3 regions of the Methylobacterium sp. TK31 genome follow, and region 1 is predicted to be linked to each of the others. Evidence: predicted binding sites of a transcription regulator. Region 1 holds the regulator's gene; each other region holds the start of a gene.
What was found. The regulator LexA, encoded in region 1, represses DNA repair genes until DNA is damaged. The targets are predictions, from matches to a motif close to TGTTCNNNNTGTGTTCNG.
Positions count from the first base shown of each region.

Region 2: the regulator LexA is predicted to act here: its motif matches at 7,454-7,471, upstream of ACXJY8_RS10100 (DUF3072 domain-containing protein).
Region 3: the regulator LexA is predicted to act here: its motif matches at 3,397-3,414, upstream of uvrA (excinuclease ABC subunit UvrA).

Region 1 covers NZ_CM143964.1:2,443,745-2,454,387, reverse strand. Annotated here, with positions in the region: gene cmk ((d)CMP kinase) at 1-60, shown strand, start outside; gene gltA (citrate synthase) at 146-1,435, opposite strand; gene gltX (glutamate--tRNA ligase) at 1,684-3,105, opposite strand; gene ACXJY8_RS11260 (ComEC/Rec2 family competence protein) at 3,280-5,550, shown strand; gene lexA (transcriptional repressor LexA) at 5,544-6,296, opposite strand; gene ACXJY8_RS11250 (DUF937 domain-containing protein) at 6,550-7,317, opposite strand; gene sfsA (DNA/RNA nuclease SfsA) at 7,482-8,189, shown strand; gene ACXJY8_RS11240 (FkbM family methyltransferase) at 8,200-9,030, opposite strand; gene ACXJY8_RS11235 (outer membrane beta-barrel protein) at 9,375-10,643, shown strand, end outside.
Region 2 covers NZ_CM143964.1:2,195,709-2,206,351, forward strand. Annotated here, with positions in the region: gene ACXJY8_RS10080 (efflux RND transporter permease subunit) at 1-2,970, shown strand, start outside; gene ACXJY8_RS10085 (TetR family transcriptional regulator) at 3,157-3,735, shown strand; gene ACXJY8_RS10090 (acyltransferase family protein) at 4,437-6,458, shown strand; gene ACXJY8_RS10095 (Flp family type IVb pilin) at 6,534-6,767, opposite strand; gene ACXJY8_RS10100 (DUF3072 domain-containing protein) at 6,930-7,226, opposite strand; gene ACXJY8_RS10105 (MarR family winged helix-turn-helix transcriptional regulator) at 7,514-8,020, shown strand; gene ACXJY8_RS10110 (response regulator) at 8,020-8,748, shown strand; gene ACXJY8_RS10115 (ATP-binding protein) at 8,753-10,144, shown strand; gene ACXJY8_RS10120 (hypothetical protein) at 10,279-10,473, shown strand; gene ACXJY8_RS10125 (efflux RND transporter permease subunit) at 10,558-10,643, opposite strand, start outside.
Region 3 covers NZ_CM143964.1:2,560,123-2,570,765, forward strand. Annotated here, with positions in the region: gene ACXJY8_RS11875 (DEAD/DEAH box helicase family protein) at 1-243, opposite strand, end outside; gene ACXJY8_RS11880 (hypothetical protein) at 366-1,007, shown strand; gene ACXJY8_RS11885 (methyl-accepting chemotaxis protein) at 1,014-3,068, opposite strand; gene uvrA (excinuclease ABC subunit UvrA) at 3,536-6,511, shown strand; gene ACXJY8_RS11895 (transporter family protein) at 7,011-7,985, shown strand; gene ACXJY8_RS11900 (fasciclin domain-containing protein) at 8,242-8,820, shown strand; gene hflX (GTPase HflX) at 8,914-10,332, opposite strand; gene hfq (RNA chaperone Hfq) at 10,446-10,643, opposite strand, start outside.

The DNA.
Region 1 (10,643 bases):
GATGCCGACGAGGCCTTCGCCGCCGCCCGCGAGGTCGTGGATCGCGTCCGCCCGGACTGAGCGGCCGGGTCGACACGACCTCGCTGACGCGCCACCAACGTGAAGAAACGCCTCGCCGGAGTTCTGCCGGCGAGGCGTCGGCTGATCAGGCGCGCTGATCGATCGGTGTGTATTCGCGCTTGTCGGGACCGATGTAGAGCTGGCGCGGCCGGCCGATCTTCTGCGAGGGGTCCTCGATCATCTCGGCCCACTGCGCGATCCAGCCGGTGGTGCGGGCCAGGGCGAACAGCACCGTAAACATCGAAGTCGGGAAGCCCATCGCCTTCAGGGTGATGCCCGAGTAAAAATCGATGTTCGGGTAGAGCTTTTTCTCGATGAAGTAGTCGTCCTTCAGGGCGATCTGCTCGAGCTGCACCGCGACCTCGAGCAGCGGATCGTCCTTGATTCCAAGCTGTCCGAGCACCTCGTGGGTGGTCTTCTGCATGATGCGCGCGCGCGGATCGTAGTTCTTGTAGACGCGGTGGCCGAAGCCCATGAGGCGGAAAGGATCGTTCTTGTCCTTGGCCTTGGCCACGTATTTGGCGACGTTCTCCGGATGGCCGATCTCCTCGAGCATCTTCAGGGCCGCCTCGTTGGCGCCGCCATGGGCGGGACCCCAGAGGCAGGCGATGCCAGCCGCGATACAGGCGAAGGGATTGGCCCCCGAAGAGCCGGCGAGACGAACCGTAGACGTCGAGGCATTCTGCTCGTGGTCGGCGTGCAGGATGAAGATCCGGTCCAACGCACGGGCGAAGATCGGATTGACCTTGAATTCCTCGCAGGGCACCGCGAAGCACATCCGCAGGAAGTTCGAGGTGTAATCGAGGTCGTTCTTCGGATACACGAATGGCTGGCCGATGGAGTACTTATAGGCCATCGCAGCCAGGGTCGGCATCTTAGCGATCATCCGCATCGAGGCGACCATGCGTTGCTGGTCGTCCGAGATGTCGGTGGAGTCGTGATAGAAGGCCGAGAGCGCGCCGACGCAGGCGACCATGATGGCCATCGGGTGCGCATCGCGGCGGAAGCCCTGGAAGAAGCGGTTCATCTGGTCATGCACCATCGTGTGGCGCGTGATCCGGTAGTCGAAATCCGCCTTCTGGGCCGGGGTCGGCAACTCGCCGAACAGCATCAGGTAGCAGGTCTCGAGGAAGTCGCCGTGCTCGGCGATCTGCTCGATGGGGTAGCCGCGGTAGAGGAGAACGCCCGCATCGCCGTCGATGTAGGTGATCTTCGACTCGCAGGAGGCGGTAGAGGTGAAGCCGGGGTCGAAGGTGAACTTGCCCGTCTTCGCGTAGAGCTTGCCGATGTCGATGACGTCCGGACCGATGGTGCCGGTCTTGATCGGAAGCTCGACGTGGTTGTCGCCCACGGTGATCGTGCTGGAGGCGCTCATGGAGACCTGGACCCTTTCGTGGCAGCGGGGCGGCGGCGGCCCGCGTGGCGATGCAATCGACCACCCGGGTCCGGGGTGCAAAGACAGCGCATGCTGCACTTGCTCACACGAGCATGGGGGTAGCGGATCGGCGGACCGTCATCAACCGACGGCCCGTCTCACCTCGTTGTCGAAGCGAAATCCGGGCCGATTTGTCATTCTTCCCGACAGATCGACCGGGCGAATCTGCACTTTTGTGCGCTGCGGCGTCAGGCGATCTGATCGCGCAGGCGGCCGAGACATTCCTCGCGTCCGAGAACGGCCATCACGTCGAAGACCGGCGGCGAGGTTGCGCGCCCGGTAAGCGCCGCCCGCAGAGGCTGCGCGATCTGGCCGAGCTTCAGTCCGTTGGCCTCCGCGAACTGACGGACCGCGCCCTCGGTGGCCGAGGCCGTCCACTCCGGCAGCGCCTCGAGGGCGGGCAGGAGAGCACCGAGGCGGCCGCGGGCCTCGTCGCCGAGCAGCCCCTTCGCCTTCTCGTCGGGTACGAGGGGCCGTGCGGCGGTGAGGTAGTAGGCACTGTCGAGGAGTTCGACGAGGGTCTTGGCGCGTTCCTTGAGGCCGGGCATCGCGGCGGTGAGCGTCTCGCGCAGAGCGGGGCTCATGGGCACGGTGATGCCGCGTGCCGGGCCGAGAGCCGGCAGCACGTCGTCGATCGCCGCCACGAGCTCCGCGTCGGCCGCGCCACGAATGTAGAGGCCATTGAGGTTCTCCAGCTTGGCGAAGTCGAACCGCGCCGGCGAGCGGCCGATCGCCTTCAGGTCGAAGGCGGCGATCATTTCTTCGGTGGAGAACACTTCCTGGTCGCCATGGCTCCAGCCGAGACGCACCAGGTAGTTGCGCAGCGCGCTCGGCAGGTAGCCGAGGTCGCGATAGGCGTCGACGCCGAGCGCACCGTGGCGCTTCGAGAGCTTGGCCCCGTCGGCCCCATGGATCAGCGGGATATGCGCCATGGCGGGCGCCTGCCAGCCGAGGGCATCGTAAATCTGGCGCTGGCGCGCGGCATTGGTCAGGTGGTCGTCGCCGCGGATGACTTGGGTCACCCCCATGTCGTGGTCGTCGACCACCACGGCGAGCATATAGGTCGGGTTGCCGTCCGAGCGCAGCAGCACGAGGTCGTCGAGATCCTTGTTCTGCCAGACGACGCGCCCCTGCACGCCGTCCTCGACCACCGTCTCGCCGTCGGTGGGCGCGCGCAGGCGAATCACCGGCTTGACGCCGGCCGGCGCCTCGGACGGATCACGGTCGCGCCAGCGGCCGTCATAGCGCAGCGGCCGCCCCTCGGCCCGGGCGGCCTCACGCATGGCGGTCAATTCCTCGGGCGTGGCATAGCAGCGATACGCGTTGCCGGAGGCCAGCAGGCTCTCGGCGGCCTCCCGGTGACGGGCGGCCCGGGCGTACTGGTAGATGACGTCGCCGTCCCAATCGAGGCCGAGCCAGCGCATGCCGTCGAGGATCGCGTCGATCGCGCCTTGCGTCGAGCGTTCACGGTCGGTGTCCTCGATGCGTAGCAGCATGCGGCCGCCGAAATGGCGGGCATAGAGCCAATTGAACAGGGCCGTGCGGGCCCCGCCGATATGGAGGTAGCCCGTGGGCGAGGGCGCGAAACGCGTGACGACGGCTGACGACATCAATCTGGACTTGATTTGCTCGTGAAACGGGCGGGAGGCGGATCGACCGGCCCGGAACCGCGCGTGTAGCATGCGCGGGCGCAAGCGTTAAGAAATCGTCCTCTTCCAAAGATCGCAGGGCGGATCGCTGGCTGCGGGGCGGGGGCTTGCGGGCAGCAGCCGAAGGAAGACGCGATGGCGCAGGCGCGCGCGACGGCAGCGATGGGGCGTCTCAACCGCCGCTTCGCCGTGCGTCGGCCGGGCGCCGGTGTCGTCCTCGCCTGGCTACGCGCGGGCTGGACGCACGAGATCGAGCAGCGCCGGCTCTTCGCCTGGCTCGCGGTGGCGTTCGGCTGCGGCATCCTCGTCTTCTTCCTCGCGACACAGGGCACTCCGTCGCTGGTCGCACCGCTCGTCGCCGCGGGGTTGCTGGCCGCGACGACTCCGTTCCTGGCGGATCGCCCTGTCGGACTTGCCCTCGTCCTCGCGGCCATTGGGATGCTCCTCGGGTTCGCGGCGGCGACGGCACGGGTGCAGCGCGTGACCGGTCCGATCCTGGCCCGCACGACGATCGCCTCCTTGGTCGGCACCATCGAAGGCCTGGACGAGCGTGATGAGGGTGCGCGGTTGATCCTTCGGGTGGAGAGCTTCGGCACCCTCGGGGCCGAAGTCCGCCCGGCCCGGGTGCGCGTTTCCTATCGCAAGGCGAACACCCTGAAGCCGGGCGATCGCATCGCCGCGACGGCGCGCCTGCTCCCACCCCCAGAGGCGGCCCGGCCGGGAGGCTACGACTTCGCGCGCGATGCCTTCTTCCGCGAGATCGGCGCTGTCGGCTCCCTCGTCGGCAAGGTCGAGGTACGGCCGGCGGCCGAGACGACCGATCGGCAGATCCGTCTCGCCGCCGCCGTCGATGCCGCACGGAATGCCCTCACACGCCGGATCACCGACGCCAATGGCGGACAGGCCGGGGCGGTCGCGGCGGCGTTGGTGACCGGCAAGCGGGGCCTCATCAACGGGGAGACCAACGACATCCTGCGGGCCGCGGGCATCTATCACGTGGTCTCGATCTCCGGCCTGCACATGGTCCTGGCGGCCGGGGTGGTGTTCTGGCTCGTGCGGGCGCTGCTCGCCGTGGTGCCGTTCGCAGCGCTGCATTGGCCGATCAAGAAGATCGCGTCCGCCGTCGCCATGGTGGGTGTGACCGCCTATTGCGTGTTTTCCGGATGGGACATCGCCGCCGAACGGTCGCTGATCATGACCCTGGTCATGCTCGGCGCGATCCTGGTCGACCGGCCGGCCCTCAGCATGCGCAACCTGGCGATCGCCGCCCTGATCGCGCTGGCCCGCGAACCGGAGGGCCTTCTCGGACCAAGCTTCCAGATGTCGTTCGGAGCGGTCGCCGGCCTGATCGCTTGCGCGCCGTTGATCGCGGGGAGCGCCCTCGGTCGCGATGGCGCAGGCTGGCTGCCGCGCCTGTTCGCCCTCGTCACGACAGCGATCCTCGGGACCCTGGCAACGACGCTCGTGGCCCAGATCGCCACCGCCCCCTTCGCGACCTATCACTTCCAGACGGTGCAGCCCTTCGGACTCGTGGGCAACGCGCTCACCTTGCCGCTCGTCTCCCTGGCCGTGATGCCGTCGGCGGTCCTCGGCATTCTCGCCTATCCGTTCGCGCTGGATCAGCCGGTCTGGTGGGCGATGGGCCTCGCGGTCCGCGGCATGCTGACCATCTCGACTTGGATCGCGGGATTCGGGAACGCGGTTCTGGTGGTGCCGGCCTTCGGCGCCGGTGCCCTCGGGCTACTGGCCTCGGCCCTGATCATCCTGACCCTACCTGCCTCGTCGCTGCGCTGGCTCGGCCTCTGTCCGGCAACAATCGGCATCGTTCTCGCTACGTTTCCGGAGCGAAACGACATCTACATCGATCGCGAAGGGGTGGGCGCAGCCATCCGTGAGCGCAACGGGCAGCTCGCGATCCTCGGCCGCCCGCCACCCTTCGTGCTCGGCCAATGGCTCAAGGCCGACGGGGACGGACGCCGGGCGGAAGAGATCAGTGCCTTCCGGGGCGCGCGGTGCGATGGCCTCGGCTGCACTCTGACCACGCCGGATGGCCGCAGCCTTGCCCTCGTCACCGACAAACGGGCGCTTCCGGAAGATTGCGCACGCACCGAGATCTTGATCACCCGGCAGGCCACGCCGCCCGGTTGCGGCGCCGCCTTGATCCTCGATCGGGACTTCCTGGCGGCCCACGGTGCGACGGCGATCCGCCTCGCCCGCGATGGACCCGTCATCACCACGGTCAAGCGTCCCGGAGACAGAGTGCCGTGGCGGGCGACACCGCCGAGGAAGGAGGCCAACCTCTCGCTCCTTCAGCCGGCCCCTTCACCGAACCAGAAGGCGCCCGAGCGGGAGCTTCCGGATCCCGATCCGCCCGGCGACGAACCGAGCGACGGGACCCTTCAGTAACGACGAACGAGGCTAACCAGACGCCCTTGGATCTGGACCCGGTCCGGCCCGAGCACGCGCGTCTCATAGGCCGGGTTCGCCGCTTCGAGGGCGATGGAGGAGCCGCGTCGGCGCAGGCGCTTCAGGGTCGCCTCCTCATCGTCGATCAGAGCCACGATGATGTCGCCCGTATTGGCCGTGTCCTGCTTGCGGATGACCACGAGATCGCCGTCCAGGATGCCCGCCTCGATCATCGAATCGCCGCGCACCTCCAGGGCGTAGTGCTCGCCACCAGCCAGGAAATCCGGTGACATCGTCACCGAGTGGCTCTGCTCCTGAATGGCGGAGATGGGCGTACCGGCCGCGATCCGGCCCATCACCGGGATGGTCACCGCACGCCCGCTCTCGTCGGTGGCCTGCGTCGTCGGCAAGCGGGAGACCGCGGCACCAGCTGGCAGACCCTTGCCCTTGCCGCCCTCGACCACGCTCGGCGTGAAGCGGCGCACCTCAGGTGCAGGAGCAGCACGCGGGGCGCCGGCGCTCCCACCGAGGCTCTCCGGCATCCGGATGACTTCGATGGCCCGTGCCCGGTTCGGGAGACGGCGCAGGAAGCCGCGCTCTTCCAGCGCCGTAATCAACCGATGGATGCCGGACTTCGACTTGAGATCGAGAGCGTCCTTCATCTCGTCGAAGGAGGGGGGAACGCCGCTCTCGCGCATCCGGAGCTGGATGAACTGGAGCAGGTCCAGCTGCTTACGCGTCAACATGCGGGACACTCTTCGTTGGCGCCGGGGATCGCGGCGAGCGGCATCAGAAACAAAACACGAACATGTTAAACGTTCCGTAAGTGTTCTGCAAGGGTTCCTGCCGAAAGCGCGGATAGCCCGACGACTGTTCCGTCGAGGACAGGTTTCGCGGAGGCCGCCGACCGCCACCTGGAGGGGATCGCTCAGAGTGCATGAGCGCAGTCGAGATCGAATGGAGCTCGGCGCCGTCCATGCGACCCGGACGCGATGCCCGCTACCGCTTCCCGCTCCGTCCCGCCTTCGATGCGGCGTCGGCGCCTGAACCGGTGGGGCCGCGGGGGTCCTGCCAGAAGGTATCGAACAGGCGCTGCATGGCGCGTGCGTTCTCCTGCTGTACCTCGAGGCCGGTCTGGAACATCTGCTGCACCAGGTCGAAGGGGGCATCCGAGGCCGCCTTGTCCGGCACGGCGGGCGCGGGAGCCGTGAGCCGGGGCTGCGCAGGGCGCGACCGCGCCTGAGGAGCGGACGGTGCCGGGCTGGTCGCGTTGCTGCCGGACTTCAGGAAGGCCTCCATCATCTGCGACCAAGCATTGGGCGGGAACCCGAACGGGTTCGCCTCCGCGCGGGGGGCCGGCGCGGGCGATGGAGCCTGATTGATCATCACGTGGACAATCCCGGCCACCACCATGCCGGCCATGGCGGGCAGCATTTGCTTCAGAGCCGGCATCGCCACGCCGCTGACGGTCGCGGCCTGCTGCAGCACCGCCTGGCTGAGATGCGGCGACCCGAACAGCTGCTTGACCAGCATGTCCATCTGCGGTGTCGCGCTCGGTGCCGGGGACGCGGTCGGTCCAATGAGGTTGAACAGGTGGGCAAAGCCTGTCGGATCGTGGGCGACGTTGCGCTGCAACCCCATGGTCAGGGCCGGCAGCAGGGCCTCCATCGCGCGCAGGCTCTGCTCCGGCGAGAGCCCGAATTGCCGTCCCAGTCCCTGCGCGTTGGCGCCCGCCTGCGCCTGGAGGATGTCGAACAGATTGAACATGGCGGCCTCGCGGACGAACAGCGGTTTTCCCGGTTATCGACCCGGGTGTACCGCGCGAAGTCTGTCGCATCCGATGAGCACTGACCAGCCCGGGCGCCTCATGGCTGCCCGATTCCACGCCGAGGCCCGGCGGCATCAACCTGTTTCTTGCCCAGGACACGCCGATGCGCTTCCCCGCGCCCCTGATCGAGGGCCGCCTCGTGCGGCGCTACAAGCGCTTCCTCGCCGATCTGGAGTTGGCCGACGGCACCCTCGTGACGGCTCACTGCCCCAATCCCGGGGCGATGCTGGGTCTCGCCGTACCGGGCGCACGAGCTCTTCTGTCCGAGGCCCGGAGCCCGACGCGCAAGCTCGCCTATTCCTGGGAGCTGGTGGAGGCGAACCTGCCGGGTGGCCGGCAATGGGTGGGCATCAACACGATGCGGCCGAACGCTCTGGTGGCGGAAGCCTTCGCCGACACCACCCTGCCGGCGCTCGCGGGCTATTCGGGTCTCCGCCCGGAAGTCCGCTACGCGCAGGCGAGCCGGGTCGATTTCCTCGCCACGGGCGAGGGGATGCCTCCCTGCCATGTCGAGGTGAAGAACTGCCACCTGATGCGCAGCCCGGGCCTCGCGGAATTTCCGGATTGCGTCGCCGCCCGCAGTACCCGCCACATGGCGGACCTCGCCGCCGTCGTGGGAGCCGGCGGTCGCGCCATGGTCGTCATCGTGGTCCAGATGTGGGCGGAGCGGTTCGACGCGGCGCGGGACCTCGACCCTGCCTTCGACCAAGCGTTCCAGGCCGCCCGGGCTGCCGGTGTCGCAGTGCATGCCTATCGCTGCCGGATCGATCCGAAGGGGATCACCCTCGCGGACGCCATTCCGGTCCTGTAGCACGCCCTCGTCAGGCGGCGCGCTCGAAGATCAAATTCAGGCGCGTCCGGGCGATCCGGCGATAGCCGTGCTGCTCCAGGAGGGCGGGCAGGTCGATCTGCCACTGGTCCGTGCCGTTCTCGACGATCAGCAGCCGCGGATGGAGCGCGGCGGGAGCGGCCCGCAGGAACGGCTCCAGGATCAGGTCCTCGGCCCCCTCGACGTCGAGCTTCATCGCGTCGATGCGCTCGATGCCCTCGCCGCGGGCGAGATCGAACAGGGGCACCGCCGGCACCCGGATCTGCGCCCCTTCGTTCGTCCCGACGATCTTCAGGCTCGATTCACCCCGGTTGCGGGGATCGACGAACAGGGTGAGTTCGCCGGCCTTGTCGGCGACGGCGCAGGCTACCGCCTTGACCGTCCCGAACGGGTTCTGGCCGATGTTGTAGGTAAGGCGGTCGAAGACGTCCGGCTGCGGCTCCACCGCGAGGATGCGCGCGCGCGGCCCCGCGAAGGCCGCGACGAACAGCGCATAGGCGCCGATATTCGCGCCGATATCGAGGAAGGTGCAGCCGGGCTGGAGCTTCGCACGCAGCAATGCACGCTCTTCCGGATCGAAGAACTGCGGGGTGAAGAGCACCTTCTTCTCGCAGTTGTTGTTGTAGGGGTAGAGCCGCATGCGGGCGCCGTAGCGCTCAACGTCGAGGGGCGCCCCCCGCAGAAGGCCGATCGCCACCCGTCGCAGAAACAGGGCGAGGCGCCGACCGGCCCAGCTGGCATAGGAGATCCGCCCGGTCTGGTGGGCGATGCGGGCGACGAGGCCGGTGGGAGCGTAGGTGCCGTAGGGCTGGGTATCTTTCATCGTGCCTGCTGATGCCAGCGCGCGCGCGCGGCGGCAAGCGAAGGCGACACGATCGAAGGGTGGAAGGCGGCTCGCGCGTATGGGAGGCGCTCCGACGCGTCGACCCTCCGACGATCGTCGAAACTGGCTTCGACCGTTTCAGGACAACGTCTCGACAGGCGAGGAGAACAGCTGGACTGAATTTCGGTGCTCAGACCTGTTCCATTGTGGCAACACCACGACGCAAACCCAGCACCTCAGGCCGGAATTGCCTCAAAATTAGGCGCCTGCACAAAGGATAGCTTTGCCGTACGGGAGAACCTTTGAGAACCTCGCCCTAACGCAGATGTCTCCGCAGAGTTCCCATGGCCATGCACCGCTCGCTCCTCGCCCTCTCAGCCGTCCTGCTGTCCTCGGTCTGCGCCTTCGCAGCCGACATGCCGGCGAAGGTGCTGGCCGTTCCCGCCCCGCCCGCGCCGTGCAAGGCCGAGATCACCTTCCCGGCCTACGGCGGCTTTATCAAGCAGAACCCGAACCCGTCCTGCCTGACCCTCGGCGCCTTCGGCGACATCTATGTCGGCGGTGCGGTCACGGGCTACTTCTACGATCAGAGCAATGTGACCTCCATCGCACTGCCAGGCATTGCCGCCGATCGCTTCGCGCGCGCCGACTTCTCGAACCTGATGGGCTTCATCCAGAAGGCCGATGGTCCCTTCCAGTTCTACGCCGCCTTCGGCGCCTACTCGATCCCGGGCCTGGGCGCGCCGATCTTCAGCGCCATCGATCAGACCAACCTGCTGTTTTCGCCGGCTCCGATCGTCTTCGGCAAGTACGTGATCAACGACAACTGGTCGGTCCAGGGCGGCCGCATGCCGACCCTGATCGGCTCGGAACTGCCCTTCACCTTCCAGAACCTCAACATCTCGCGTGGCCTCCTCTTCGCCCAGGAGAACGTCATCAACCACGGCGTGCAGGTCAATTACTCGGACGGCCCATGGGCGGCCTCGTTCGCCGCGACCGATGGCTTTTTCTCGGGTGAGCTCAACTGGGTCACGGGCGCGATCACCTATAAAATCGACTCCGCTAATACGATCGGCATCAACGGCGGCACCCACTTCTCCAGCTACACCAAGTTCGACTTAACGGATCGCAGCCTGCGCAACCAGTTCGCGACCCCCGCGACGCTTCAGAACAGCAGCATCATCAGCGCGAACTACACCTATGCCGACGGTCCCTGGATCCTGACGCCTTACATCCAATACACCAATGTCGAGCGGAACGATTTCATCGGCCTCGCCGGAGCCGAGACCTTCGGTGGCGCGATCCTCGCCAGCTACGCCTTCACCGACAACTTCGCCCTTGCGGGTCGATTCGAATACATCTCGCAGAGTGGCAATAGCCGCACGGGCCTCCCCCTCCAGTCAAACGTCCTCTACGGACCCGGCAGCTCCGCCCTGTCGTTCACGGTCACTCCGACCTTCACCTTTGACCGCTTCTTCGTCCGCGGCGAGTTCTCGACCGTGCAGCTCTACGACATCACCGTCGACCGCGCGCTCAACGTCGGCACCGGCTTCGGCCGCAACGGCGTGAAGACCTCGCAGGAGCGCTACATGCTCGAGACCGGCATCACTTTC
Region 2 (10,643 bases), 250 kb from region 1:
GTCATGACGGTCTCGGCCGCCTGGCCCGGCGCCACGGCGGAGGAGATGCAGCGCCAGGTCGCCGACCCCCTGGAGAAGCGCCTGCAGGAACTCGTCTACTACGACCGGGCCGAGACCACGGTGCGCCCCGGCCTGATGGTGACCAAGGTCATCTTCAAGGATTCGATGCCCCCGGCCAAGCTCCAATCGGAATTCTACCAGACCCGTAAGAAGCTCTCCGACCAAGCCGCCAGCCTGCCGCGCGGGGTGCTGGGGCCGCTCTTCAACGACGAGTTCTCGGATATCTACTTCGCCCTCTACGCCGTGCAGGCCAAGGGCCTGCCGCACCGCCAGTTGGTGCTGCGCGCCGAGGACCTGCGCCAGCGCCTGTTGCGGGTGCCGGGCGTCGAGAAGATCAACATCCTGGGCGAGCAGGCCCAGAAGATCTTCGTCGAGATCTCCTATCAGCGCCTGGCGACCCTCGGCATCACCGGCCAACAACTCCTCGCCGCGCTGGGCAACCAGAACGACGTGACTCCGGCCGGCTTCGTCGAGGCAATGGGTCCGCGCGTGTATCTGCGCCTCGACGGGGCCATCGACGGGCTCGACGCGATCCGCGACCTGCCCGTGGCGGTCGGCGACCGCAGCCTCAAGCTCGGCGACATCGCCGAGGTCAAGCGCGGCTACGAGGATCCGAGGACCTTCGAGATCCGTAACGACGGCGAGCCGGCCCTGATGCTCGGCCTCGTGATGAAGCCCGGCTTCAACGGACTCACGCTCGGCCGGGCGCTCAACGCCGAGGAGGTGGCGATCCACCACGAGACCCCATTGGGCATCGGCTTCACCAAGATCACCGATCAGGCCAAGGTCATCGACGAGGCCATCCACGAGTTCATGGTCAAGTTCTTCACCGCGCTCGGCGTGGTGATCTTCGTCTCCCTGGTGGCCCTCGGCTTCCGGGTCGGCATCGTGGTCGCGCTGGCCGTGCCGCTCACCCTCTCGGCGGTGTTCGTGGTGATGATGGTGACGGGGCGCGACTTCGACCGCATCACCCTCGGCGCCCTCATCATCTCGCTGGGACTCCTCGTCGACGACGCCATCATCGCCATCGAGATGATGGTGGTGCGCATGGAGGAAGGCGCCGACCGCATCGCGGCGGCGACCCATGCCTGGAGCGCCACGGCCGCGCCGATGCTCACCGGCACCCTGGTGACCATCGCGGGGTTCCTGCCGGTGGGCTTTGCGGCCTCCACGGCGGGCGAATACGCCGGCAACATCTTCTGGGTGGTGGCCTTCTCGCTGATCATCTCCTGGCTCGTGGCCGTGACCTTCACGCCCTATCTCGGCGTCAAGCTGCTGCCGGACATCAAACGCGTGGAGGGCGGGCACGAGGCGATCTACGCCACGAGGAACTACGAGCGCCTGCGCCGCCTCGTGCGGATGTCAGTCGACCACAAGTGGATCGCCGCCGGCATCACCGTGGGCCTGTTCGGGCTCGCGGTGGTGGCGATGGGACGCGTCGAGCAGCAGTTCTTTCCGAACTCCGAGCGGCCCGAACTCATCGTCGAGGTGACGCTGCCGGCGGGTTCGGCCTTCGGGACGACGGAGGCCAGCGTCAAGCGAATCGAGGCAGCGGTGCGCGATCTGCCGGAAGCCGGCGAGATCACGAGCTATATCGGCCAGGGCATGCCCCGCTTCGTGCTCTCCTTCGACCCCGAACTGCCCGATCCGGCCTTCGCGCAGATCGTGGTGCAGACGTGCGACGCCCAGAGCCGCGACGCCCTTCGCGGCAAGGTGCGCAAGCTCGTCGAGGACGGCGGCTTCCCGGAGGCCCGCGTGCGCGTGCTCCAGATCGTGTTCGGTCCGCCGATCCGCTTCCCGGTCGCCTTCCGGGTGGTAGGGCCCGACCTCGACGTCATCCGCGGCATCGCCGAGGAGGTCCGGGGGGTGATGGCGGCCAATCCCAACATGCTCCTCGTCCATCTCGATTGGGGCGACAAGACCCCGAACCTGCACCTCGCCTTCGACCAGGAACGCCTGCGCCTGATCGGTCTGACCCCGAAGGAGGCCGGCCAGCAGCTGCAGAGCTACCTCAACGGCACGCCTGCCACTCAGATGCGCGAGAACCTGCGCTCCGTCGACGTGCTGCTGCGCAGCCCAGGCCCCGAGCGGCGTTCCCTCGGCGAGATCGGCGACCTGACCCTGGCCACCCGCGACGGACGCCAGGTGCCGGTCTCGCAGGTGGCGCGCCTGCAGAGTCGGACCGAGGACGCGGTGCTCAAGCGCTACAACCGCGAGACCTACATCCGCGTGCAGGGCGACGTCCTCGACGGCAGGCAGCCGCCGGACATCCACGCTCAGATCGTCCCGCTGCTGGCCTCCATCAGGGCCAAGCTCCCGCCGGGTTACCGGATCGACACGGCGGGCGCGGTGGAGGAGAGCGAGAAGGCGATGATGTCCCTGGTGGCGGTGTTCCCGATCATGCTGATCGTGACGCTCACCGTCATCATGATCCAGGTCCGCTCGTTCGCCACCATGTTCATGGTCTTCGCCACCGCCCCGCTGGGCCTGGTGGGCGCAGCACCGACCCTGCTGCTTTTCCACCAGCCCTTCGGCTTCAACGCGATCCTCGGGCTGATCGCTCTGTCGGGAATCCTGATGCGCAACACCCTGATTTTGGTGGACCAGATCCACCACGACCAGGCGGCGGGCCTGGGGGATTACGATGCGATCGTGGAATCCACGGTGCGCCGGGCACGGCCCGTGATCCTGACGGCCGCCGCCGCCATGCTGGCCTTCATCCCGCTGACCCACTCGGTGTTCTGGGGGGCGCTGGCCTATGTGCTCATCGGCGGTGTCGGCGTCGGGACCCTGCTGACCCTCCTGTTCCTGCCGGCCCTCTACGCCCTCTGGTTCCGCGTCGAGCGCGGCGCGCGCGGCCGGGACGCCCCAAGGGGCGCGGAGGCGATACCCCACCCGGCCCGGACCTGACGACGATGCCGAGGCCGGACCTTCCTGCGCCGGATGCCATCCGTGAATCGCGCGGGGTTTCCCGAGCCCGCGCGGTCCATCGGCCGACCCGCACCCAGCCCCCTCGGCGGGCCGACCGGCGCGGACCTCTGTTTGGATGACGGTCCGCATCTATATAAGGCTGGGCGCGCAACGGGAGGGCCGGGAATGCCGAGGGTTTCGCAGGAGCAGGCCAAGCTCAACCGCCAGCGGGTGGTCGAGGTGGCCGCCGCGCTGTTCCGGGAAAGGGGTCTCAACGGCGTCGGCGTCGCCGACATTATGGCTTCGGCCGGGCTGACCCATGGCGGTTTCTACGGACAGTTCGCCAGCAAGGACGCCCTCGCCGTCGAGGCGTTCGACTCGGCCCTGGGCGAGAACCGACGCGGCGGTTTGGACGTACTGATCGACCAATACCTGTCCCTGGCCCATGTCCAGGCGCCGGGCCTGGGCTGCCCCCTCGCCGCCCTCGCCAACGACGTCGCCCGCGAGTCGCCCGGCAGCCCCTTGCGCGGACGCTTCACCCATGGGGTCCGCCATCTCGTCGGGCTGCTGTCCGAACTCTCGCCCCAGGGCGCGAAGGAGCGGCGCCGTCAGCGGGCGCTGGCCAAGCTCTCGACCCTCGTCGGCGCTGTCATCCTGGCGCGCGCGGTCGATGATCCGAGCCTGGCCGACGACCTCCTCCAGGCCGCACGGTCCGCCACAACGGAGCGCGGACATTCACCTGCGCCGACCGCTCCGGCGCCCTGACACAGGGCTCCGCCGGCTTCGTAAAGCAGGGGCTTGCGCCCATATGCGCAGGCTCCGGGTCGATCGACCGGTCTTCGGGGCTGTCGCGCTCCGGATGAGCGCCGCCCAGCGCGTCGTCGAATCTTCGAGTTACCTATCAGTCGGTCGTCGCGTCGGGCCAAGATGCGGCCGACCCGGCCCCGCGAAGGCCGTGAACCCGGCATAAGCGGAGGGGTCTGCCGCCCGCATCCCTGAACGCCCGAAGTCCTATCGAAGTCGAGGACGTCTCATGCCTTGCCGATGCAAGGTCGTTCGAGGCGATGTCCTGTGGAACTCTTTGAGTCCGCGCTCTTCCGGATCGATACCGACGCAGAATCCCGTGGCATCCCGCGAGACTCGGGACCTCAAACCTCCCGAAGGTGTCGAACGAACAGCTTCTGCCGCGAGGTCAGAGTGATTGATTCTGTCAGTCGATATTCTGAATATTTTCGAATACTGTCTGATATAAACCCAGTAATACAACCATAGATGAACGTTTTGGACTGGTTTTTATCTCTAGTTTGACAATAGTCGTCTCGTCTAAATGCCATGCAATATAATTACAGACGGAGTAATGCTTCTATATTTGGATGAAATACAGATAAATAGGTACTATACTTCGTGATATATTTGACAAAACTCAGGAAGGATGGGATTAAAAATTGTTCTGAGGTGATTGACAATTGATAACCCAGCTCACGCTTGACGGTGGCCGCAAAGTCGACGCAGGCGCGAAAGGTTCGAAGTTTCGTAGAGATATCAATTTCATCAGAGCGATTGCTGTCTCAGCAGTCGTGTTATTCCATTATAAAGTTCCTGGATTTTCTGGCGGCTATACTGGAGTCGATATCTTCTTCGTCATCTCCGGTTTCCTGATGACGCGCATTATCACCGGACGCCTGCGGGACCAGACCTTCAACTTCCTGCAATTCTATGCGGCGCGGTTCGACCGCATCGTGCCGGCGCTGTTCGGATTGTGCGTGGCTCTGCTGATCTTTGGAGTGATCTATCTCGATCCGCTCGCACTGAAGCAGCTGTGCCGACACATCATCGGATCGCTCGGGTTTTTTTCAAATATCCAGTATTATCAGGAGGCGGGATATTTTGACCGGCAAAGCGATCTGAAGTGGTTGCTGCACACTTGGTCGTTGTCGGTCGAGTGGCAGTTCTACCTCATCTACCCGGTCTTTCTCGCGCTGGTCTGGAAGCTCGCGCCGAAACTGTCTCTGTTGCGGCTGATGGTCTGGATCGGGTGCGGGCTGTCCCTGGCCCTCTGCATCTTTCTGCCCACCTCTCATCAATCCGCGGCGTTCTACCTGTTGCCGACGCGGGCATGGGAGATGCTGGCCGGCGGCCTCGTCGCGCTCCACCCCATCGCCTGGTCGCAGGCGAAGATCCAGCGCGCCGTCCAGATCGGCAGCCTGGCCGTGCTGGTGTTCTGCATCGTCGCCTTCGACGCCTACATGCCATGGCCTTCCTACCGGGCGGCGCTACCCGTTGCGGCCACCTGTCTGTTCCTGCTGGCCAATCGAGGGGATTCCGATCTGATCCGGCTTCCGGCCGCCCAGCTTCTGGGGGAATGGTCCTACTCGATCTATCTCTGGCATTGGCCGCTCGCGGTCGCGATCCATCACTTCTCGCTGCCGGTGCCGCTAATCGCGGGAGCCGGTCCGCTCGCGGTCATGGTGTTCGCCGGGCGCTTCGTGCAGCGAACCGGTTTTCCCGCGATGCATGGGGGTAATGCCCGCCGGCTCGGTCTGATCGCCATGATCGGAGCGGTCGCGGGATTGTCCGGCTATGCCGTGCGCCAGCAGGGCCTGCCGGAGCGCCGACCGAACCTCGTCGCCGCGTTCGAGGATCTCGCCTCGGTCGATGCGGACTGGGCCTATCCTAAGCGTTGCGATCGGCTCGCGCAGGACCCGCTCCTGCCGGCGTGCAAGCTCGCGGGGCGGGCGCGGGGTGACATCCTGTTCGTCGGGGATTCGATTACCCAGGCGATCTACGGCCGGTGGGCCAAGGCCGATGCGGCCACGCATCCGAACCTCACGTTCGTAACATATGGCGGGTGCCCGGTCCTGCCCGGCGTCAATCGTCACGAGCCGGGATCAGCCTGCGGAACCTTCCTCGATCATGCCCTGCTCCTGGCGGAGGGAGGGGCGTATCAACGCGTGGTCCTCACCTCGCTGTGGTCCGGTTATTTTCGCTCCGGGCAGACCGTTTGCTTCATGGACGGCGATCGCTGCGTGGACTGGACGCCAGAAACCCTGCCCGGTCTTCTCGATCAATCGATGCAGACCTTGAAGGAGCAGCTTCAGCGCGTGCGGCAATCCGGGACCGAAGTCGCTATCCTGCTCACCTATCCGTTCAGCGAATTCGATGTTCCGCAGGAACTGGTGAAGCGCCTGTACCTCGGTCAGGACACGGCGAACGTGCAGTCGATCGATCGCGTGCACTTCCGCCAGCTCAGCCAGCCGATCCACGATCGGCTGAGGACCCTGGCGCAGGAGATCGGCGCGGAAATCCTCGATCCGGCGCCGTGGATGTGCGGGATCGATACGTGCCCGGCGGTGAATGCCGAACTGCGGCCCCTGTATATCGACCAGGTCCATCTTCGGGAGAGCGTCATCCAGGGGCAGCGCTTCGCCTTCCTAGACCGCCTCGTCCGCCCGCTCGTGAAAGAGGTCGCGCGTCCGAGCGGCGAGTGACCGTCGGAATCGATCCGGCAGCGTATTCTTCCCGGATCCGGCGCTGCGGCCGGGCGCGGGCATGTCGCCGTTTGGTCAGGACGTCCGGTTGAAGGCGGTACTGATGTAATTGTACATCCCGTTCGTCCGGTCGGCGAAGAAGCGTAACGCGCCCACGATCGCCAGGAAGACGAGGCCCATGATGAGGCCGTACTCGATCATCGTCGAACCGGACGTGTCTTTCAGGAAGCGCCGAGCCAGTGTTCGGAAGCGCGGGACCGGCCGAGAGCCATGCCGATCCCTGGAATGGTTGATGTCCAGTTCGGTCATGGCCCCGTGACGTCTTTCGCCGAATTCGCTCGTGCGGGACGATAGACGGCTTTCCTTGCGGAGGACTTAAGCGGATCGCCGAAGTTCCACGCAGCCCCGGTCGACAGGCCCGAGCCGCCGGATGACACCGACGGCCTGGGTCCCGGCCTCGGGCCTCGACCGTCAGGCCTTGCCGGATTCCTTGCGGAGGGCATCGATGCGCTGGGAGGCCTCGGCCTTGTCGAGATCGGGATCGAAGGCCTCCGGATCCTTCGCCTCCTCGGACAGGGTCTTGAGGTAGGAGGCCTGCGCACCGGTCATCGGCTCACCGCCGGTGGTCCACTGGCTCGGGTCCTTGATCTGGTTCGAAACGTCCTTCGGATCGGTCTTCGGATTCTCGTCCGCCCTGGATGCGGACGCTTTGGACTCGGAGGCCTTGGACTTGGAATCCTGGGCCTTGGAAGCCTGGGTGCTGGCCATGATGGAATTCTCCGGTTCACGAAATGTTCTGGTGAACGCGGGGCCCGCATCCCGGTTCCTGCCAGGGGGCCGTGGCGGCCGGCTTGTCCCGTGGTCAAGTGTCTCACGGGTTCGGAGGCCGTTGGTCCACGGGTCCGGTCCAGGCCCGTCATCGCGCTGCGGGGAGCGACAGGATCACGGGCCGGGGGATTCGCCCGGCGCCGAGGCTTGACGGGTGGTGACGGGGCTGGAACATGTCAACAACGCTGACGTAAATCGAGGTCGCCCCCGACGTGACTGCCCACGCGATGCGAGATGCCGAGTCCGATGCGCCGCCCTCCTCCGGCTCCGGGGACGATCTCATCGAGTTGCTGTTCTTTGCCTACCGGGATTTCGTCGGCGATCCCGACCGCATCCTGGCGCAGTACGGCTTCGGCCGCGCCCATCATCGGGTGCTGCACTTCGTCGACCGCTATCCAGGTCTTACGATCGCCGAACTCCTCGATATCCTGCGCATCACCAAGCAGAGCCTCAACCGGGTGCTGAAGGATTTGATCGACCAGGGCTACATCGTGCAGAAGACCGGCACCAGCGACCGGCGCCAGCGGCTGCTGTTCTGCACCGCCGCCGGGGCGGACCTCGCCGGCGACCTGATGCGGGTGCAGAGCCGGCGGGTGGCGCGGGCGCTCGCGGCCTCGGAGCGCGGCGGCGAGGCGCCGCTTTCGGCCGAGAGCTTCCTGTTCGGCATGATCGAGCCGGACGCACGCGCGGCCGTCCAGCGCCTGATGGCCCGGCGCGCACGGAGCGTCGCCTGATGGGCACCGCCGGAGCGCGCACGAACGCCGAGCTGCCCGACCATGCGCCCCACATCCTCGTGGTCGACGACGATCGCCGGGTGCGGGAACTGCTGTCGCGCTTCCTCTACGAGCAGGGGTTTCGCGTGACCGCCGCCGGCAACGTCCCGGAGGCCCGCACCAAGGCGCAGTGCTTCGTCTTCGACGCCCTGGTGCTCGACGTGATGATGCCCGGCGAGAGCGGCTTCGACTATGCCCGGGAGGTGCGCCAGACCTCGCGGGTGCCGATCCTGATGCTTACCGCCCGCTCGAACCCCAACGACCGGGTGATGGGCCTGGAGATCGGCGCCGACGACTACCTCCCGAAGCCCTTCGAGCCGCGCGAACTGATCCTGCGCCTGTCGAACATCATCAAGCGGCGCAGCCCAGACGGCGGCGGCGCGCGCGCGCAGGGGTACGACACCGTGACCTTCGGCCCCTTCGCCTACCGGATCGACCGGGGCGAGCTGCGCCGCGAGGACGAACTCATCCGCATCACCGAGCGTGAGCGCGAGATCCTCACCATCCTGGCCCAGGCCGCCGGCGCCAATGTCGAGCGCGAGGCCCTGGCCGGGAGCGGCGGTCTTGCGGCCGAGCGCAGCATCGACGTGCAGATCAACCGCCTGCGCCGCAAGACCGAGGTCGACCCGGCCAATCCGCTGTTCCTGCAGACCGTGCGGGGCGTCGGTTACCGCCTCGCGGTCGATTGAGCCCATGGCCGCCGCCGGCCTCCTGCAGCGCACGGCGACCCGCCTCGCCGCCCTGCCCCGGCCCGGGCGACTCTGGCGCCTGGTCAGCCGCGCCATCGGCGACGTGCTGCCGAAGGGGCTCTATGCCCGCTCGCTGATCATCATCATCGCGCCGGTGGTGCTGCTGCAGTCGGTGATCGCCTACACCTTCATGGAGCGCCACTGGCAGCTCGTGACGCGCCGCCTCTCCGCCGCCGTCACCGCCGACGTCGCCGCGCTGATCGACATCTACGAGAGTTATCCGCAGGACAAGGATTCCGAGACCCTGACCCGGATCGCCAATGACCGGCTCAACCTCGACGTCGACATTCTGAAGGGCGCCAAGCTGCCGCCGGCCGGGCCGCGGCCGTTCTTCTCGATCCTCGACGAGGCGCTCTCCGACGAGATCCGGCGCCAGATCCGCCGGCCCTACTGGATCGACACCGTGGGCCGCTCCAGCCTGATCGAGATCCGGGTTTCGATCCCCGACGGGGTGATGCGCGTCACCGCCCGGCGCAGCATGGCCTACGCCTCGAACTCGCACATTTTCCTGCTCTGGATGAGTGGCTCGTCCCTGGTGCTGCTCGGCGTCGCGATCCTTTTCCTGCGCAACCAGATCAAGCCGATCCTGCGGCTGGCGGCGGTCGCGGAGAGTTTCGGCAAGGGCCGCGAGATCGAGTTCCGGCCCCGCGGCGCCCGCGAGGTTCGCCAGGCCGGCCACGCCTTCATTGAGATGAAGCGGCGCATCGAGCGGGCGATGGAACAGCGCACCACGATGCTGAACGGGGTCAGCCACGACCTGCGTACCATCATCACGCGGTTCAAGCTCTCCCTCGCCTTGGTCGAACAGACCCCGGAGGTCGAGGACCTGCAGCGCGACGTCGACGAGATGAGCCGGATGCTCGAGGCCTACCTGGCCTTCGCCCGCGGCGATTCGGGCGAGGCCGCGGTGCCCACCGACATGCGGGCGCTCCTCGAGGACCTGCGCACCGATGTCGAGCGCCTCGGCGCCCACGTGGAGGCCGTGGAGATGGAGGACCATCCGCAGCTGACCCTGCGGCCGGACGCGATGCGGCGCTGCCTCTTCAACCTCGCGGCCAATGCCGCCCGCTACGGCGAGACCGTCGCCATCACCGGCCGGCGCGAGGCCCGCGCCTTCCTCGTCTCCATCGACGACGACGGACCCGGCATCGCGGTCGAGCAGCGCGAGGAGGTGTTCAAGCCCTTCGTCCGGCTCGACGACGCGCGCCAGGATGCGGGCGGCTCCGGCCTCGGGCTCTCCATCGCCCGTGACATCGCCCGCGCCCATGGCGGCGACGTCAGCCTGCACGACAGCCCGCTCGGGGGCCTGCGTGCCACGGTGCGGATCCCGGCCTGATCCGGGCTCATCGACCGCAGGCAAGCGTGGCCGATCCAGCTTGGCGACCGGTGCGCGGCGATGCTATGAGGGTCGCAGTAAACGCCACAGGGGCCGGTGAACCGGGTCCGACAGAGGTTGAGAGACCCGCGCCAATGAAGAGCCCGCTGACCCCCCTCCTGATCCTCCTGCTCCTGCCGATCACCGCCATCTGCGCCGTGCTCTACACGGATGCGGGCATCGAGGCAGCGCTGTTCTACGCCACCGTGAAGACCTTCGCGGTGCTCTTCGTCGTCGCCGGTGGCCTCTGCTTCGCCGCGAGCCGCCTCGCCGCTCGCAGCGAGGGCTGACCGCGCCTTCGAAGCTCGCAGGACGCAACGAAAAGGCCCGGACCGAAAGGTCCGGGCCTTTTCGTTGCGGGGCCCGCCGCAGGCCTATTCGGCGGCGATGCGGGGCGGCGGGAACGGCTTCGGGTCGTTGGCCGTATGGGTCGGCGGCAGGGCGAACGCGCCCTCCGTCG
Region 3 (10,643 bases), 120 kb from region 1:
GCAGACGATGAGCACCTCGCGCTCGGGCATGGCCGCGACGGCGGCCCAGACCGACAGGGTCTTGCCCAGGCCGGTCGTGTCGCCGAGCAGGAATCCCGTCCGGCCGGCGCGACGCGCGGCCAGGATCGCGTCGCGGGCCGAACGTTGATGCGGACGCGGAACGAGGGTCTCGGCGCCGACCATCAGGCAGCGGAGCCGACGACGCGCCGGGCGAGGGATTTTTTTCTCTTCGTGGCTCTGCATGCATGCTCACGAAGTCTTAGAACAGCCCTCACCATCTTTTGAAAACCTTGGAACTGTTGAGGTTGTGCTTTTGTTAAGGGGTCATCTCGGCGCGCAGTCGGGCGCCTCACTCGGAGACATCGATGCCGACGATCCCGCTCTCCGCAGCCTCGCGCGCTGTGGTTGCCCCCGCTTTCGGACTGATGATGCTCACGCTGCCGGCGAGCGCTCAGAGCGCCGAGGGCAGCCTGTTCGACCTGCTCTTTGCGCCCGCACGGCCGGTGCAGCAAGTGGCACCCGCGCCCATGCAGGACCCCGGCTTCAACTACCAGCAGGCCCGTCGCTCGATCCGGAAGGCCGCGCGCCAGCGTCCCAAGATCCGCTACGCCGCGCTTCCGAAATCCGAGCCCCTGCAGATCAAGGTCACGGATCGGCAGACGCCCCTCGACATGAAGGCCGGTCCGGCGGCGGCCTTCATGAAGGACGAGACGCTTCGTCCAGGCGACATCGTGGTGTTGAAGGAGGGCGCAAAGGTCTTCGTTGGCCGGCCCGACGACCGGCACACCGCCCGTGACTTCGAAAGCATCGGCCGTTCCGACTTCGTCGACCGGCGGACGCGCAACCAGCTCGCCGCGATGATGCTGCCGGTCGGCGCCATGCCGGCCGACCAGGCCCGCAAGATGATGGCGCAGGCCCGCAAGGTGATGCCGACCAGCGTCGACCAGACCGTGAAGCCGGAGCTGACGGCGATGCGCGTCATCAACCCCTGGAAGACCAACCCCTAACCGGGATCAGGCTGCCCGGACCGTGACCAGGAAGCCGTCGACTTCCTGGCGCAGGGCCGCGGCCTGGCGGGCAAGGTCGCTCGCCGCGCTGAGGACCTGGGACGAACCGTTGCGGGCGGAGTCGGCCGCCTCGCGGACCCCGACGATGTGCCCGGACACCGCCCTCGTTCCCTCCGAGGTGAGGACGGTATTGCGGGCAATCTCCTGGGTGGCCGCCTCCTGCTGATCCACGGCGGCCGAGATGTCGCCCGAGATCCGGCTGAGCCGGCGGATGACCTCCATGATCCCGCCGATCGCCGTCACGGAGGCGTCCGTGGACTGCGAGATCTCCGCGACCTTCGCGCCGATCTCCTCGGTGGCCTTGGCGGTCTGGGTCGCGAGGCTCTTCACCTCCGCCGCGACGACCGCGAATCCGCGCCCCGCCTCGCCGGCCCGCGCCGCCTCGATCGTGGCGTTGAGGGCGAGCAGGTTGGTCTGTGCCGCGATGCTGGTGATCAACCCGACGATCTCGCCGATGCTGCTCGCCGCCTGCGCCAGACGGTTCACATCCTCGGCCATCCGGCCCGCATCGCGTTCGGCCTCGCTCGCCACCGCCGTCGAGGCTTCGACCCGGTTGCCGATCTCGCGCACCGAGGCGCTGAGTTCCTCGGTGGCCGCCGCCACCGTATCGGCTGTGGCCGCGGTCTCGGCGGAGGCTGCCGCCACCGACCCGCTCAGGGACGCGGTGTCGCTCGCGGCCTGGGTCAGGGCGTAGGCCGCGGTCTCCAGCTGGCTGGACGCGGCCGAGACCGCCTCGACGATGCCGCTGGCCCGGGCCTCGAAGCGATCGGCCAGAGCGACCATCTCGGCGCGCCGGGCGGCCGCGGCATGCGCGTTGAGGTAATCGGCCTCGGCGGCGATGTGCCGGCGCTCGGTCACGCTGGTCTCGAAATCGACGGCCGCCGCCGCGATGGCGCGAACCTCGCGGGCGCCATTCTGCGGGATCGTGCCGGCATCCTCGCCGCGGCCGATGGCGGTGAGCGCTGCGGCGATGCGGGTGAGCGGACGGGCGATGGCCGTGCCGAAGGCGAAGGCCAACCCGCAGGACAGGACCAGGGTCGCCAAACCGACGGCCATCCAGACCATCACGCTCTGCTCGGCCTCGGCCCGGGCGGAACCGGCGGCCGCGCCGAGATCGGTGGTGAGCCGGTCCTCGATGGATTTCAGCTGATCGATGCGCTGCGTCGCGAGGCCGAACCAGGCCGGGGCGTCGGTGAAGGCGAGCGCGGCGCCGGGGGGCGTGTCGAGAACGAGGCGGCGCAGGCGATCGACCTCCCGGGCCGCGGGTGCGGCCTTGCCGGCGTCGAGCAGGGCGGCCTGCGCAGGCTCGGCGCCGAGGCGGAACAGGGATTCGTAGGTGGCCTGGCCGGCACTGAGACCCGCGAGGCGTTCGTGGCCGGCGAGATCGATCCGGCCGGCGCCGAAGATCGCCGAGGCGGCGGCCCGTTCCTGGCCCGCCAGCTCCTTCAGGGCGAGGAAGGACGAATAGGAGGCGATGCGGCCGGCGAGGTCGGCGCTGGCGGCCACCTGGGAGACCTCGCGCACGAGGTCGAGGGCGTTGGCGATGATGCCCGAATAGAGCGCCATGTTCTGGGCCGGCGTCCGGCCGAGGCCGTCCACCGCGACGCGGTGTGGGCCGATTCCGGCGAGCTGCTCCGTCAGGACATCGTTGCGGCGGGCGACGCCGGCGCCGTAGGCGACGAAATCCAGGCCGGCCCTGCTCTCGTCCAGGGCTTTGCGCGCGGCATCGGTGCGCAGGCGCTGGGCGTCGAGTTCGGAGCGGAACTGGGTTCCCTTGGCGCCGAGATAGAGGCTGGAGGCCCCGCGCTCGCGCTGTGCCTCGTGGACGACGGCGCTGATGCGGCCCGCCATGCCCACCAGATCCTGCACGTGCACCATCCGGGTGCGAGCATTCAATCGCTCCGTGACGGCAAGTCCGACGACCATCGCGAAGGCGAGGCACGGCGCGAGGGCAACCAGAAGAATGCGGACGCGAAGTGAAGCGAATAAACCGACGAACATGGAGTGAAACCTGCTGGGAAATGCTGAGACACTGTCCAGAACACCGGTAAAAGTTGTGTTGCACGATGGTCTTTTGCTCTAAAATTTCATCAATCGTCACATTTTTAGGCAGTATCACAGCGAAGACTTGGCTGAAACGGGGTGTCGTTTGCGCCGGTTCGCGTTCCGGGGAAGAGGCCTGGCTATTCGCCCGGGCTTCGGCGCAGGCGGACCTGATGGCCGGCTTTGGTCGCCGCGGTCGTGGGAGCCGCCACGGCCGCAGGTGATCGGCTCTCATCGCGAGTACGCGGGTGGGTTCCTTTGCTCGAAAGTCCCACGATATTGTCCGCGTACGCTTTTTGTTCTAGCTGAGGGGCCGGTATGCATGGCGCACGCCTTGCCCGACGCGGTGGTGCGCCCGACATGCCGCGAGGGCTCTGGTCGAGTCCAACCGAGTTCCGCGCCGCAGACGTTCCCGAAGAGACCTCATGGCCAAAGCCAAAGCCGCCGCCAAGAAATCGCAAGCCGAGGCCGAGCGGGTCGAAGCGAAGATCGAGGCCCTGTTCGAGGGCGCACGCGACCAGCGGGTAATCTCGGTGCGCGGCGCCCGGGAGCACAATCTCAAGAACATCGACCTCACGATCCCGCGCGATCGCCTCGTGGTCTTCACGGGGTTGTCCGGGTCCGGCAAGTCGTCGCTCGCCTTCGACACGATCTACGCGGAGGGCCAGCGCCGCTATGTCGAGTCGCTCTCCGCCTATGCGCGCCAGTTCCTCGAGATGATGTCGAAACCCGATGTCGATCAGATCGACGGGCTCTCGCCGGCGATCTCCATCGAGCAGAAGACCACCTCGAAGAACCCACGCTCGACGGTCGGCACCGTCACGGAGATCTATGACTACATGCGCCTGCTCTGGGCGCGGGTCGGCATCCCCTACTCGCCCGCCACCGGCCTGCCGATCGAGAGCCAGACCGTGAGCCAGATGGTGGACCGGGTCCTCGCCCTTCCGGAGAAGAGCCGCCTCTACCTCCTGGCCCCGGTCATTCGCGGCCGCAAGGGCGAGTACCGCAAGGAGATCGCCGAGTTCCAGAAGAAGGGCTTCCAGCGCCTGCGCATCGACGGCGAATACTATGCCATCGACGACGTGCCCAAGCTCGACAAGAAGCTGAAGCACGACATCGACGTGGTGGTGGACCGGATCGTGGTCCGGGCCGACATCGCCGCCCGGCTGGCCGATTCCTTCGAGACCGCCCTCGAACTCGCCGACGGGATCGCGCTGATCGAGTTCGCCGATACACCGGAGGGCGAGGCGCCGCGTGAGGCCATCACCTTCTCGTCCCGCTTCGCCTGCCCCGTCTCCGGCTTCACCATCGCGGAGATCGAGCCCCGGCTGTTCTCGTTCAACAACCCCTTCGGTGCCTGCCCGACCTGCGGCGGCATCGGGCACGAGATGCGGATCGACCCCGAACTCGTGATCTCGGACGCCAAGCTCAGCCTGAAGCGCGGCGCGGTCGGCCCCTGGGCCAAGTCGACCTCGCCCTATTACGGCCAGACCCTCGACGCGCTGGCCCGGCATTACGGCTTCAAGACCACCGTCGCCTGGAAGGATCTGCCGGCCAAGGCCCGCGACGTGGTCCTCTACGGCACCGGCTCCGAGTCGGTGCGCTTCGCCTATGACGACGGGATGCGGGCCTACGAGGTCAACAAGCCCTTCGAGGGCGTCGTCCCGAACCTGGAGCGGCGCTACAAGGAGACCGAGAGCGACACCTCGCGCGAGGAGATCGCGCGCTTCATGAGCGAGACGCCCTGCGCCACCTGCGGCGGCAAGCGTCTGAAGCTCGAGGCCCTTTCGGTGAAGGTCGCGATGCAGGATGTAGGCGAGATCACCGCCCTCTCGGTGCGGGACGCCCATGCCTGGTTCTCGGATCTGCCGGGCAGGCTTACGGAGAAGCAGAACGAGATCGCCTACCGGATCCTCAAGGAAATCCGCGACCGGCTCACCTTCCTGATCGATGTCGGGCTCGAGTACCTGACGCTCGCGCGGGGCTCCGGCTCGCTCTCGGGCGGCGAGAGCCAGCGCATCCGCCTCGCCTCGCAGATCGGCTCCGGGCTCACCGGCGTGCTCTACGTCCTCGACGAGCCGTCCATCGGTCTGCACCAGCGCGACAACGAGCGTCTGCTCGGCACGCTGAAGCGTCTGCGCGACCTCGGCAACTCGGTGATCGTCGTCGAGCACGACGAGGACGCGATCCTGCAGGCCGATTACGTCGTCGATGTCGGCCCCGGCGCCGGCATCCATGGCGGGCAGATCATCGCGCAGGGGACGCCGGAGGAGGTCCTGAAGAACCCGGCCTCGCTCACCGCCAAGTACCTCACCGGCGAGATGAGCGTCCGCGTCCCGACAGCTCGCCGCAAGGGACGCAAGGGCAAGCTTAGCCTGATCGGTGCCCGCGGCAACAACCTCAAGAACGTCTCCGTCGAGATCCCGCTCGGCACCTTCACCTGCATCTCAGGCGTCTCCGGCGGCGGCAAGTCGACCCTGATCATCGATACGCTCTACAAGGCGGTGGCCAAATCCCTGAACGGTGCCCTGGAGCATCCTGCCCCCTTCGAACGCCTCGATGGGCTGGAGCATCTCGACAAGGTCATCGACATCGACCAGTCGCCGATCGGCCGCACGCCGCGCTCCAATCCGGCCACCTATACGGGCGCCTTCACGCCGATCCGCGACTGGTTCGCCGGGCTGCCGGAGGCCAAGGCGCGCGGCTACCAGGCCGGGCGGTTCTCGTTCAACGTGAAGGGCGGGCGCTGCGAGGCCTGCTCGGGCGACGGCGTCATCAAGATCGAGATGCACTTCCTGCCGGACGTCTACGTCACCTGCGACGTCTGCAAGGGCCGCCGCTACGACCGCGAGACTCTCGAGGTGAAGTATCGCGACCATTCCATCGCCGACGTCCTGGACATGACCGTCGAGGAGGCCGCCGACCTGTTCAAGGCGGTGCCGACGATCCGCGAGAAGATGGAGACCCTGGCCCGGGTGGGCCTCGGCTACGTCAAGGTCGGGCAGCAGGCGACCACCCTGTCCGGCGGCGAGGCCCAGCGGGTGAAGCTCTCGAAGGAACTGTCGAAGCGTGCCACCGGCCGCACCCTCTACATCCTCGACGAGCCGACGACGGGCCTGCACTTCCACGACGTCGCCAAGCTGATGGAGGTGCTCCACGAACTCGTGGACCAGGGCAACACCGTGGTCGTGATCGAGCACAACCTCGAAGTCATCAAGACAGCCGACTGGGTCATCGACATGGGCCCTGAAGGCGGCGACGGCGGCGGCGTGGTCGTCGCCGAAGGAACCCCCGAACAGATCGCCAAGTCGCGGGCGAGTCACACCGGGCGATTCCTGCGCGACGTACTGGCTCGGCGGCCCGCCGCGGCAGCGGTGAAGGGCCGGGCCGCCGCCGAATAGGCGTCCACTCGCCGAGACCGGTGCCGATTCGTCGGTGCGGAGCGGTCGGCGGGCGTTCGGCGGCGCATCAACCCGCCGGAAGCGGCATTTCCGGTGGCCCGGCCTGCGCAATGGCCAGCGTCGGTTTGCCGGATCGTCCTGAGGGCGAACCGTAACCATAACGGCTTGAGAGTTCAGCGGTATTTTGCCGTTCTGGGTGCCGGAGCGCCGGGGGAGAGCCCGACCAACCTGCTCAAAAGGTTAACAAATTCTTCCGCCGCACTGCACCGAAAATGCGGCTTTTGCGCAACGGTCGGGTTCGAACTGCCCCGTTTCCAAGCATTCCGCTGTCCTTCCGCGGCGTCCTGTAGAATAGTTCTCGACGTTGAGACTTGAGAACGGGCCGCAAGGGGGGCCGCCGGACCAACTGCAAACAAGCCGCAAACAAGCTGCGCATCGGCAGAATGGTTCGGACGGCTGCGTGGCGGACGCCTGAAATCCTTGGGAAGGAAGAGTAAAAATGTCGAAGAACTGGCTCGTCGCCGGAGCGCTCGCGCTCACGGCCAGCATGACCGCCACCGCGTCCTACGCGCAGTCCACCACGGTTCCGGGTGAGCAGGTCGGCTTGGCCACCGGCGCGCCGCTGCCCGAGGGCATCTATGCGCTGAACACCTTCGTCTATCAGATGCGCGACAACCCGTCTGCTCTCGACGTCGGTGTGAACATCCCGGTGCTGGTCTGGTCGACCCCGCTGGTTCCGCTCGGCGGCCGCATCGAGCTGCTCGTGGCTCCCCCGACCGTGTTCGCCTTCGGCAAGAGCGGCTCAAACCTGCGTGACCTGTCCATCAACGTCGGCACCTTCGTCGGCGGCATCTGGGCCTTCGATCTGGGCAACAACTTCGGCGTCAGCTTGCTCGGAGGTGTCTACCTCAACGAGCTGAACGGGGACCGCGGCGTCCTCGTGACGAACAACGGCACGATCGCTGCCTCGGCCGTGCTGCCCCAGCTCTCCTCGAACACCTACCGCTTCGGCGTTGCCGGCAGCTACACCGGCGACGGCTGGAACCTCACCGCCAACCTGACCGCCAACATCTACGACTCGCCCTCCAACTTCGGTGGTGTTCGCAACATCGGCCTCGGCGGCTTCACGCAGTCCTACTCTCTGTCTGACTCGCTGAACCTCGATCTGACCGCGACCAAGAAGTTCGGTAAGTTCGAGATCGGTGCCATCGCGTACGGCACCTACAACTTCGACATCAGCGCCAAAGGTGGCAACCTCATCAATGCCGCTCAGGGCGACCGCGGTCGGTTCCTGATGGGCGGTCTCGTCGGCTACGACTTCGGCTTCGCCACCGGGCAGGTCTATGTCGCTCGCACCGTCGCCAGAAGCGCTGCCAGCTTCGACAGCACCGAGATCTCGGGCCGCCTGATTGTGCCGCTGTACTCGCCGACCCCGGTCGCCGCCGCTCCCGCGCCGATCATCCGCAAGTACTGATCCGATCTTCGGCGATGGGGCCTGGCTCCGCCGCCGATAGGATCAAGCAAAGCCCGTCCGACACCTGTCGGGCGGGCTTTCGCTTTTTCGGCGGTGGCGACATTCCGAGCGCGGATTCGAGCCGGAGCCTCGTTTCCGAGCGCGACCCCAACCGGCCGGCCATGCAATCCGCCCGTCTCTGAAACTTTTCCCGGCCGTCCTCCGTACCGAACGATGACCCCCACGAAAGGGGCAATCGTTTTAGAGGATACGCTTCATGATCACTCGTCACGCCCGTCGCCCGGTGGCTTCCAAGATCGCCGCCGTTGTACTCGCCTTCTCCGTCGGTGCCGCCTTCCCGGTCACGGCCTTCGCCAAGAACCCGATGGTCGGCGGTGCGCCGATGTACGCCTCGAAGACGATCGTCGAGAACGCGGTGAATTCGAAGGATCACACCACCCTCGTCGCCGCCGTGAAGGCCGCCGGCCTGGTCGACACCCTGTCGAGCCCCGGTCCGTTCACGGTCTTCGCGCCCACCAATGCCGCCTTCGCCAAGCTCCCGGCCGGCACCGTCGAGACCCTGGTGAAGCCCGAGAACAAGGCGACGCTCACCAAGATCCTGACCTACCACGTGGTCCCCGGCACCTACACGGCCAAGGATCTGATGAAGCTCGCCAAGGATGGCGGCGGCGAAGCGCAGCTGAAGACGGTCGAAGGCGAGCCGCTCGTCGTCCAGACCAAGGGCAAGAAGGTCTACGTGACCGACGCCAAGGGCAGCACCGCCACCGTGACGGTCGCCAACGTGATGCAGTCGAACGGCGTCATCCACGTCATCAACGGCGTGCTCCAACCCTGAAGCCTGCGAGCCCGCCAAGGCTCAGACGCGAACGCCCGCGATCCGAGAGGATCGCGGGCGTTTCCCGTTCGTCTCTCGCGGGCGGGTGCTCTCTCAGCCCGCCCGGTTCAGGCGTCGCGCGCCCTCGAAGCGGTTGAGGAAGCGCGGCTCCTTCTCCGGGGCGATGCGGATGGCGAGGTGCATCGTGCCCCCCTCCTCCTCGCGCCGGTCCAGCACCTCGGCATTCTCGTAGAGCCAGTGCAGCGCCGCCCCGTCCTCCGGGGGAAGGATCACCGCGAAGGTCGAGCGCTGGCGCGCGATCCGCGCCTCGATGCGCGCCGTCAGGACGCCCAGCCCCTCCCCGGTCAGGGCCGAGACCAACACCGGCGCGTCGCTGTCGCGGTCGCTGCGCCCGTGTCCGCTGAGGTTCAGGAGCCGGGTACGCTCGTCGGCGTCGAGGAGGTCGGCCTTGTTCCAGACCTCGATGATCCGGGAGGCCGAGGTCTCGATCCCGAGTTCGCGCAGCACCGAGCCCACATCCTCTGCCTGCGCGGCACTGTCGACGTGCGACACGTCGCGGACGTGGAGCAGGATGTCGGCATGGATCACGTCCTCCAGGGTCGCCCGGAAGGCGGCGATGAGGGAGGTCGGCAGCTCCGAGATGAACCCGACCGTATCGGAGAGAATCACGGTCTCGCCGTGGGGCAGCTTCGTCGCCCGGGCCGTCGGGTCCAGGGTGGCGAACAGCATGTCCTGCGCCATCACCTGGGCCTTGGTTAGGGTGTTGAAGAGCGTCGACTTGCCGGCGTTGGTATATCCGACCAGGGCGACGATCGGGTACGGCACCCGTGCCCGGCTCTGCCGGTGCAGCCCGCGGGTGCGGGTGACGCTGTCGAGTTCCCGCTCGATCTTGGTCATCCGCTCCTGGATCATACGCCGGTCGGCTTCGATCTGGGTCTCGCCAGGGCCGCCGAGGAAGCCGAAGCCGCCGCGCTGGCGTTCCAGGTGGGTCCAGGACCGGACGAGGCGGCTCTTCTGGTAGGCCAGATGCGCGTGCTCGACCTGCAGCGTGCCTTCCCGGGTGGAGGCGCGGCGCCCAAAGATTTCCAGGATCAGGCCGGTGCGGTCGATGACCTTGCAGCCGAAGGCCTTCTCGAGGTTGCGCTGCTGAACCGGCGAGAGGGCGCAGTCCATCACCACGAGGCCGATCTCGCGGGCCCGGATCACGCCGGCCAATTCCTCGACGCGGCCCTTGCCGAGATAGGTGGAGGGACGGATACGCTGCACCGGCGCGACGATGGCCTCGACCACGTCGAGCTCGATCGCGGCCGCGAGGCCGGCGGCTTCGTCGAGGCGGGCCTCGGTGGAACGCAGAGCTTCCGGGCTGCCACTGGCGTTGCCTCGCGCCGCTGCGGCCGCGGCCCGCCCGAGATAGGGTCCGACGACGAGGGTGTGGGTTGCCGCCGCGATGTCGCCTTCGGGAGCGGCCATCGCTTGGAGCCGGGCTTCCCCGGGCGTCATCGGTTCAGTCATGAAGGTGTTCGTTCAACCCTGTCCTGCGTGTCTTCAGGACAATGGGCGCTCGCCGGCCCCAGACAAGGGTGCGGCAAACCTTTCCGGTCGAACCGATGCGGTTTGGTTCGGGCTCACGCCTTCTCGGGCGCCGTCTCGTCGGGTTCGAAGAGCTGGACCGGGTGGCCCGGCATGATCGTCGAGATCGCGTGCTTGTAGACGAGCTGTGAGTGACCGTCCCGACGCAGAAGCACGCAGAAGTTGTCGAACCACGTTACGACACCCTGTAGCTTGACTCCGTTGACGAGGAAGATCGTGAGCGGAATCTTGTT